DNA from 3 places in the Salipaludibacillus agaradhaerens genome. Region 3 is predicted to be linked to each of the others. Evidence: predicted binding sites of a transcription regulator. Region 3 holds the regulator's gene; each other region holds the start of a gene.
The links. Region 3 encodes Rex, which represses fermentation and respiration genes when NADH is low (regulators of the CRP and FNR family bind a similar motif). Its sites were predicted from a motif close to TTGTGAAATATTTCACAA; they were not measured.
Positions count from the first base shown of each region.

Region 1: a site for Rex is predicted at 1,702-1,719, ahead of BK581_RS13615 (DoxX family membrane protein). Genes of this name have one in related genera too.
Region 2: a site for Rex is predicted at 1,946-1,963, ahead of BK581_RS13345 (cytochrome-c peroxidase). Genes of this name have one in related genera too.

Region 1 covers NZ_KV917378.1:2,902,284-2,905,572, forward strand. The annotation lists gene dnaB (replicative DNA helicase) at 1-1,246, shown strand, start outside; gene BK581_RS13615 (DoxX family membrane protein) at 1,806-2,312, shown strand; gene BK581_RS13620 (adenylosuccinate synthase) at 2,598-3,289, shown strand, end outside.
Region 2 covers NZ_KV917378.1:2,837,193-2,840,481, reverse strand. The annotation lists gene BK581_RS13350 (ammonia-forming cytochrome c nitrite reductase subunit c552) at 1-634, shown strand, start outside; gene BK581_RS13345 (cytochrome-c peroxidase) at 738-1,841, opposite strand; gene BK581_RS13340 (SHOCT domain-containing protein) at 2,369-3,289, shown strand, end outside.
Region 3 covers NZ_KV917378.1:2,086,603-2,089,891, reverse strand. The annotation lists gene BK581_RS09785 (ABC-F family ATP-binding cassette domain-containing protein) at 1-654, opposite strand, end outside; gene moaC (cyclic pyranopterin monophosphate synthase MoaC) at 799-1,278, shown strand; gene BK581_RS09775 (redox-sensing transcriptional repressor Rex) at 1,362-2,000, shown strand; gene BK581_RS09770 (MDR family MFS transporter) at 2,507-3,289, shown strand, end outside.

The DNA of each region.
Region 1 (3,289 bases), 820 kb from region 3:
GGAGGATTTCTACCGGGTTGCACACCAACGTATTTATTCGGTGATGCTTGAACTGTCCTCAAAAAGTGAACCTGTCGATCTTGTGACAGTCACGTCAGAGCTTGAGACTAAGAACTGGCTTGAGGAAACCGGCGGCGTGTCTTATTTAAGTGATCTTGCCAATGCTGTACCAACAGCAGCGAATATTAGTTATTACAGTCAAATCGTAGAAGAAAAATCTCTCTTGCGTAAGCTCATACGAGTGGCGACTAACATTGCAACAGAAGGTTATGCTGCAGACGAAGATGTGGAAGCCATCTTAAGTGATGCAGAAAAAGCCATTTTAGAAGTAGCTCAAAAAAGAAGTGCCGGTGAATTTGCAGATATAAAAGATGTGCTTATAGAAGCATTTGACAAAATTGAAATGCTTCAGCATACAGCTGGAGAAGTAACAGGAATACCAACAGGTTTTACAGAACTTGATCGAATAACCGCTGGATTTCAACGAAATGATCTCGTCATTGTAGCTGCTCGTCCATCTGTAGGGAAAACAGCCTTTGCTTTAAACATCTCACAAAATGTGGCGACTAAAACAGATGAAAATGTGGCTATTTTTAGTTTGGAGATGGGAGCTGACCAGCTCGTCATGAGGATGCTGTGTGCAGAAGGCAATATTGACGCTCAAAGGCTTCGTACCGGCCGTCTTGAAGACGAGGATTGGCAGCGGCTCACGATGGCAATGGGAAGCTTATCAAAAGCAGGCATTTATATAGATGATACACCAGGGATAAAAGTGAAAGATATTCGCGCTAAATGTCGTAAACTAAAAAAAGAGCGTGGACTTGGCATGATCATGATTGATTACTTACAGCTCATTCAAGGAGATTCACGTAGTGGCGAAGGCCGTCAACAGGAGGTCTCAGAAATATCCCGTGAGTTAAAAGGATTAGCGAGAGAACTGGAATTACCCGTTATTGCCTTATCCCAGCTTTCTCGTGGTGTGGAGTCTCGGCAGGACAAACGTCCGATGATGTCCGATATCCGGGAATCAGGAAGTATTGAGCAGGACGCCGATATCGTTGCTTTCTTATATCGAGACGACTATTATGATCAAGAATCGGAAAATAAAGATATTATCGAAATAATTATAGCTAAACAACGTAACGGTCCTGTGGGAACAGTGGAACTCGCTTTCGTGAAGGAATACAATAAATTTGTAAACTTGGAGCGTCGTTTTGATGAAGGTGATATGCCACCTGGGGCTTAAGATTTGAGGATAGAAAAGAGGGATTAACCTATTAGTCTAATAGGTTAATCCCTCTTTATATGGATACTAAAGGGCGTATCAAGATATTAACTCATGTGATAAATGTATGAACTTAAAAGCATACTGCTAGAAGAAGCGTTGAGATCATCTTCAACTCTTTGCTGTTTCTACATGGAAACTTGTTTAAACAATATTTCATCCCCGTTTTAACAAATATAATTGTTATTTTGGACATGCCTCTTAATTTTTAGAGAAGAATATAAGATCTACCTTTCCGTTTTGGCTGAAAGATAGGTCGTATGGCGGGTTTAATAGAACGTGGGCAATAAATATCAATGACTTATGTCACAATTTAGACATGAGATTGCAACGATTTGTTCACAGTTAACACTGCTACTACAGTATAAATCACTATATAATAAAGTCATAAGAGAGTTAGTGATCACTAACTATTATTGTGAAATGTTGAACGTAGTGTATAGCTTGAGCAGGGTCTTATTCATTTTTAATCTGGTGATCTACTTACTTCTAAAAACTAATTCCTAGGGAGGAAGACATTATGTTTATCGATTTCTTAAGAAATAACAAAATTGCAGCAGGGATATTAGCCGTCTTACGCGTGTATATTGGTTGGCAATGGTTAAGTGCCGGATGGGGGAAAATTACGGGTGAACCGTTTGATGCTAGTGGTTATTTAATGGGGGTTGTGAATAACGAAGCTGTTATTGAAACATACCCAACATACCACGCTTTTATTGAAAACTTTGCATTACCGAACGCAGGGGTATTTAGTTTTATGGTCGCTTGGGGAGAGCTTCTAGTCGGTCTTGGTCTCGTAGTAGGTGTTTTAACAACTGCAGCTGTATTCTTCGGTATGACAATGAACTTTGCTTTCATGTTTGCTGGTACAGTGTCAAGTAATCCATGGTTAATCCTTTTATCCATCTTTGTAATTGTAGCTGGTTATAATGCAGGACGTTATGGTGGAGATCGCTGGGTAATTCCTTACATCCGCACGGTAGTGTTTAAAAACAAATTCACAAAACGTGAAGTACAGGCTGCATAAATTTATAAGATAATCATTGCACTCTCACTGTGTGAAATCTTAAACAGTGGGGGTGCTTTTATATGCAAAAAAATAATTGTGCTTGCACATTATAAAAAAATATTAAGGGAGGTAAGCTATAGTATTAGACATCTAGAAAAAAATAAACGAATAAAAAATTAAATTTAGTCGGCAATGTTCGGATTAACGTTGACTATCTGCGGGCATATTGGTAAAATAGCGGTGGTTACAAAGTGATTTACATATAATATACTATTATTAAATAGTTTCTGGAGGTGCGCGTTTATGCCATCGGTTGTGGTTGTAGGAACGCAATGGGGAGATGAAGGAAAGGGTAAAATTACGGATTATTTGTCTGAGCATGCTGAGCTAATCGCAAGATATCAAGGGGGAAATAACGCAGGGCATACGATCGTTTTTAACGATACGAAGTATAAATTGCATTTAATTCCATCTGGGATTTTTTATCGTGATAAAACATGTGTTATTGGAAACGGCATGGTAATCGATCCTAAAGCACTTGTAACAGAGCTTAACTATCTACATGAACGACAGGTTAGCACTGATAATCTACGAATTAGTAATCGTGCCCACGTGATTTTGCCGTATCATCTAAAGTTAGATGCCCTTGAGGAAGATAGCAAAGGTGCTAATAAAATTGGTACTACTCGAAAAGGTATCGGCCCAGCCTATATGGATAAAGCGGCACGTGTAGGAATCCGAATCGCAGATTTACTGGATAAGGAAACATTTAAAGAAAAGCTTGAAATAAACTTACGTGAAAAAAATCGTCTTTTTGAAAAAATGTATGAAGTAGAAGGATTCAAAATTGACGATATATTAGAGGAATATTATGAGTATGGTCAACAGTTCGCAAGCTATGTAGCAGATACCTCTGTCATATTGAATGATGGTTTAGACGCAGGCAAACGCGTGTTGTTTGAAGGCGCACAAGGTGTCATGCTTGATATCGATCA
Region 2 (3,289 bases), 750 kb from region 3:
TATGTTAAAAGCACAGCATCCCGAATTTGAGTTGTGGAGTTATGGCCCACATGGGGAAGCAGGGGTGTCTTGTGCAGATTGTCACATGCCTTATGAACGAACAGATGGCAGTAAAAAAATAACTTCGCATCATTGGAGCTCCCCAATGGATAACGTTGAACAAACATGTCGAACGTGCCATTCGGATAAATCAGAAGCTGATTTAGTGGAAAGGGTTGAAAATATTCAATCACGCCACCTGGAAGCTATGGAAGAAACACAAGATCATTCAGTGCGAGCCCATTATTACGTTAATCGGATGATTACGGTTGGAGCTCCACAAGAGCGTATTGAGGAAGCTCAATGGTATATTCGAAAAGGACAGTGGTTTTGGGATATTATCGCTGCTGAAAATTCTGATGGCTTTCATAATCCTCAAGGGGGGATGGATGCTATGAGAACCTCCTCTGATGCATCAAATGAAGCGATAAGTATCGCTATTGAAGAGTTAATTAAATTAGATGTGGACCTAGAAGAGTTAGAGGCTCAAATAGAAGAAACAATTCAGGCAGTTTATAACGAAGAAGATCCAGATTTAAAACATACTCACGCAACAAACGATAACTTCCCAAATGTGTTGGAATTAGACGATTAGTATGATGAGGAAAAAAGAACATAGGTAGTTATAAGGAAAGCTTTGGGGACGGATAGACAGTTATTGAATGAGACTATCTATCCGTCCGTCAATCGTTGTGAGGTCAATAATCTGGAAGAGGAGGGACATCAACATGTGGGCTCTCGCCAGATAATGCTAATAAAAAAGCATGAAGAGCCTCTTTCTCGTCATTTGTTAAATTAAGCTCTTGCATTAACGCACTCTTATTAGGATGATCGTCCCCTCCCCGATCATAATAGTCTATTACATCTTCCAACGTTTCAATGCTCCCGTTATGCATGTAGGGACCGCGATGATCAATACCGTATAAGCCTGGTGTTCGGAATGCCCCAATATCCGCGTCTTCACCAGTCACATCGTAACGCCCTTTATCATCTGTTTCCATACCGATATTATGGAAGTTATCATCAGATAAATTTGGACCTGTGTGACATGTTATGCATGAGGCTTCACCAGCGAAAAGCGCCATACCTTTAATTTCTTCCTCTGTTAGGGCATCGTAGTCTCCAGCTAAAAAAGCATCAAAAGGTGTGTCATCAATCACGATCGTTCGTTGGAATGCTGCCAGTGCTTTTCCTATGTTTTCAACCGTAATGTCATCATTAAAAGCGTTTTCAAATTTCTCCACATAACCAGCAATTTCTGATAGTTGGACGACTAGTTCATCTAAATCTTGATTCATTTCGATTTCAGACTCAATAGGTCCCAGTGCTTGAGATTCTAAGGAATCTGCCCGTCCATCCCAAAACAGAGATGTATAGTAACCTGAATTAATGATGGTAGGGGTATTTCTAGGGCCTTCAACACCATCGAAGCCTTCAAAAAGAGGCTTACCATCTCCATACCCCAGAGCAGGAATGTGACAGGAGGCACAGCTTAACGAATTATCTCCAGATAGTCGAGGGTCAAAAAATAACGTTTTACCGAGTTCGATGGTTTCTTCCGTCATTGGGTTATCTTCAGGAATTTCCATGTCTCCTAATGGTTGAAACAAGCTAATCAACTCGCTAAAGGGATCATTGTCATCGTGAGCGTTTGAATGGACCGTTTCCTCACCTTGTTCATTCGTCACATCTGTTCCTGAATTGTCAAATTCTTTAGTGGCTGTGTTCTCTGTATCTCCGCATGCCAACAAAAGTACAGACGTGACGGAAAGCGCCGTAATAAGCTTCATGTGCTTTAGCATGTGTCACCCTCCCCAAAATAAAATAGATATTACTTTTTTACACCTCCTTTTTAATTATTATTATAAATAAGCTTTGCGAGGAATAAATTTTGAAAATGTGAACATTTTGAAACATTTACCATTTAGTGACGTTAATCACATTTAAGGGATTTTTTAAAATTTCACAGACCGTTCATTTTTTTACTGAAAAAAGTGAGAGCACACATGCTAGGATAAAAATGGAATAACTATTCTAACCTAATAGCCATTGTAGACTAAAGGCGATTTTATCCACATACAGCTTTATGAGGACGCGGTCATCTAAGTGAATGATTTGATTATTGTAGATTAATGCCACATAAAACGACATTTCAATCAAAGGAGTTTTCGTTCTTATCCTACTGAGTGGTCGTTGCGTGAATCAAGACATAGCGTCCGTTACCTGCCGCTTAAATAAATTTAGTTTTCTTCTCTATTTTGAGCCAGACGTTTTATGGACATTTATCTGTCTGTAATAAAACTTTCAATGAAAAGGAAGGAGGGGCTTTATGGGGCTCCAACGTACAAGGTTATGTGGAATTGCTTTCCTACTTAGCTTTCTTAACGTCATTTTCACTTTTGGGGTCGCTTCAGCTCAAGATGAGATGGCAAATTCAACGCTTACATACAAAGAATTGGTTATTCAGGTCATGCCACAATATGTGGAGCCTGATGGATGGGAAGAAGGACGACCAGCAGTGCTTGTTGGCCAGCATGGGACCTTAGAAAATGAAAACGAATCTTCCTATGATGGAGAAATACGAGTCCCAGTTCCTAGCGATAACCATATGTTTACATTATCTATGGTCGGCATTTTTGATGAAGAAGGCATTGTACACGATGTGGAAGCTTCCGTAGACACTGAAGCTCAAGAGATTGTGTGGGAAACAGAAGGGTCCATAGCGTCTAGCGATAATTATCAATTTGTCATAGAGTACTTCATTGATCCTTATGAAGTGTCCAATGACACATACACTTTTTCTTATCATTATGAACTTGAAAGGCGAGCTGATGACGTCAGTATCATTATCTTTGAACCTCTTGGATCAGAGGACTTTACGGTATCTGAAGAACCTGATCGAGAGTTAGAAATGTTTGGTGTTCCAGCTTATGCCTTTGAGAAAGAAAAGGCTGAGGAAGGAGAAGGATTTACGTTTCTAATTTCTTATGATAAAGCTGATCATTTTACAACCTTGGAAGCATTAGAAAACCAAATGGTTCCTAATGATGAGATTCATGCACAATTTCAAACGAATGATGCCTCGGGGGAAGCGGCAGGAGAAACGCGACCTCTTATTGAATTGGAAGGCGCCATTATGATTAGTATCTCACTTATTATTGCTAGTTTATTTGTTTTCTTTGGTTTTAGAGCACGTGCTAAACATCACATAGAAACAATTAAACCGTCTGACTCAAAGGACGTTGAAGCC
Region 3 (3,289 bases):
ATCGTGTGAGACGATCAACACTGCTCCGTCATAACCAGATAAGTATTGTTCGAGCCAAGTTAAAGTGGCAATGTCCAAATGGTTTGTAGGTTCGTCCAAAATGAGTAAATCAGGCTTTGATAAAAGCAATTTACCGAGTGAAAGTCGGGTTTTTTGTCCCCCACTTAACGATGAGATGGACGTATTATAATCAAAATGGTTAAAACTTAATCCTGATAAAATACTTCGTGTATCAGCCTCGTATTGAAAGCCACCCTTATCTTTAAAGTCTTGCTGTAGCTGATCATATTCTTGAAGAATTTTAACATGATCTTTTTGAGATGGATCACTCATTTTCTCCTCAAGTGCTCGCAAAGATGCTTCCATTTTCCGAAGTGGCTCAAAAACGGTCATCATTTCGTCCCATATACTTCTTTCTGTATGAAGGCCGCTATTTTGCGCTAAGTAACCCATACTGACATCCTTAGGAATGACAATTTGCCCTGAGTCGTACGATAACTCACCGGTTAGAATTTTCAGAAGCGTTGATTTACCGGCCCCGTTTCTGCCTACAAGGGCGATACGCTCCCGACTTTTTATTTCTAATTTTACATCGGAGAGTATTTTCTCTGTACCGAATGACTTCGACAATTGTGTACATTGTAATAAAATCATCACTGTAACCTCACAATTCAATTTCCGTACCGTTCACAAGCTAAGTGTACATGAGAGAAAAGGTTTATCGCAAGACTTCCATGCTTTATTATGCAGATTGTGAAAAAATAGTGTACAATAGAAGTGGAAAAAAGGGGGATAAACATGGGAGACTTCACACACTTTAATGAACAAGGTCGGGCACGTATGGTTGATATTTCCGATAAACAGGAAACAGTTCGAACAGCAGTGGCCCAAACAAGTCTTTTTGTCACTAAAGAAATCTATGAAAATATCCAACAAGGGACGATGGCTAAAGGGGATGTTCTCAGTGTGGCGCAAGTTGCAGGGATTATGGCTGCTAAAAATACGTCTCAGTGGATTCCAATGTGTCATCCGTTAGCACTGTCAGGAGTCGATATTCGTTTTGATTGGGATGTGAATGCTGATACATACCAATTGAAAATTGAAGCGTCAGTTAAGACAAAAGGGAATACAGGAGTAGAAATGGAAGCGCTAACATCAGCTTCTGCGACCGCATTGACTATATATGATATGTGCAAAGCAGTGGATAAAGGGATGGTCATTGGTGAGACATTTCTCGTGGAGAAAACGGGTGGAAAAAATGGGGATTTTAAACGATAACATACTTAACTTAATGAATGCATTTTAATACTTAGTTGGTTAGCCAAGGTAGCTATTATATTTAAGAAGGAGGCGGAGCAGTTATGGATCTAGATCAAGCAAAAATTCCTCAGGCAACAGCAAAACGATTGCCATTGTACTATCGATTTTTAGAAGGCTTACAAGCGTCAGGTAAACACCGCGTCTCATCTTCAGAATTAAGTGAAGCGGTAAAGGTCGATTCAGCCACAATACGTAGGGATTTTTCCTATTTTGGTGCTCTCGGCAAAAAAGGCTACGGATATAACGTGAATTATCTATTATCTTTTTTCAGAAAAACGCTTGACCAAGATGAATTAACGAAGGTGACACTTGTTGGGGTTGGTAATTTAGGAACGGCTTTTTTAAATTATAATTTTAGCAAAAGCAATAATACAAAAATTGATATGGCATTTGATGTAGCAGCAGATAAGGTTGGGAAAGAAATAGGTGGTGTGCCCGTTTATCATCTGGATGAATTTAAAGAGCGTGTGGCGGAAAGCAGTGTGGAAGTGGTCATTTTGACTGTGCCATCTCAAGCGGCACAACCTATCGCTGATGACTTAGTAAAAGCAGGTATTAAAGGGATTTTGAATTTTACGCCTGCGAGACTGTCGGTTCCGTCTGACGTTCGTGTTCATCATATTGATCTGTCAGTGGAACTTCAATCCCTCATCTACTTTTTAAAGCACTATCCTTTATAGAGAAAGTTGATACTTAAAATATGAGCTGCATCGTGTTAAAAGCTGCCTTATAATAGGCAGCTTTTAACATTGTAGAGGAGAAAAGTGTTCATTAGAGAAGATATAGTACCTAGATGAGTGTTACACGACTGCGGGTAATTTGGACAGGTCATCCGTACCTGAATGACGCAAGGCTCGTAAGACAAAGAATGGATGACTGAACGCTGTAAAGAAGACTGTTGTTAAAATGAGTGAACGAACATCCAAGCGCAGGAATAATTAAAAGTCGTCAATGATTAACGAACCATCTACAGAAGACATGATTTTTGTAATAAAAAGGACTGTCACTGAAGATGAACCTATGGGAACGGGTCAGTCTATAGCGAAAAACCAATGTGATAAAACGTTTTTTGCAGCTGTATTTCGTTCAAATAGATATATATGCATTTTTAATTTTAATTAATGAAACTCATGGTATAGTAGAAATAGATTACTATTTCGTGAACCGAAAGAAGGCTGTCTTATTTATGGCAAAAATCTCGCAAAAATGGCTTGTGGTCATAACCGTTTTATTAGGTACTTTTACCATCATTTTAAATAATAGTATGTTAAATCCCGCAGTCCCTCATTTAATGACTGTGTTTGAGGCTGATGCGGTCGCTACTGGCTGGGTCATTACGATTTTTATGGTCACTATGGGGATGGTTATGCCGCTGACCGGTTTTTTAGGTGATAAATTTGGTAAGAAGCAACTTTATATGGCTGGGCTCGCAGTATTCTTACTTGGATCACTACTAGGTTCACTTTCTTGGAATTTACCCTCCTTAATTGCTTTTAGAGGTCTGCAAGGCATAGGTGGTGGCGTTATGATGCCGCTCTCTCTAGCCCTTATCTTTGAGGTATTTCCTCGTGATGAGAGAGGACTAGCCACAGGTGTTTGGGGAGTGGCCGCCATGATGGCCCCAACCATTGGTCCAACATTAGGCGGTGTCATTATTGAACTTGGATCATGGCCATGGCTGTTTTTATGTAATATTCCTACAGGTCTTTTAGGATTGATCTTTTCTTATATGTATCTTCAAAAGTCTGAAAAAATGTCAGGTATCCGTTTTGATAAATGGGGGTTCTTCACTGTAACGCTTGGTGTTGGCTCGATTTTACTAGCACTTGGGAGGGTATCTGAACTAGCGCATTTAACTGCTCCAGTGAATTTAGCTCTAGTCGTGTTAGGTGTTATTGCAATTTATTGCTTCGTGAAAATAGAAAATCGCACAGAGCAACCATTATTAGATTTATCTATTATGCGTGTG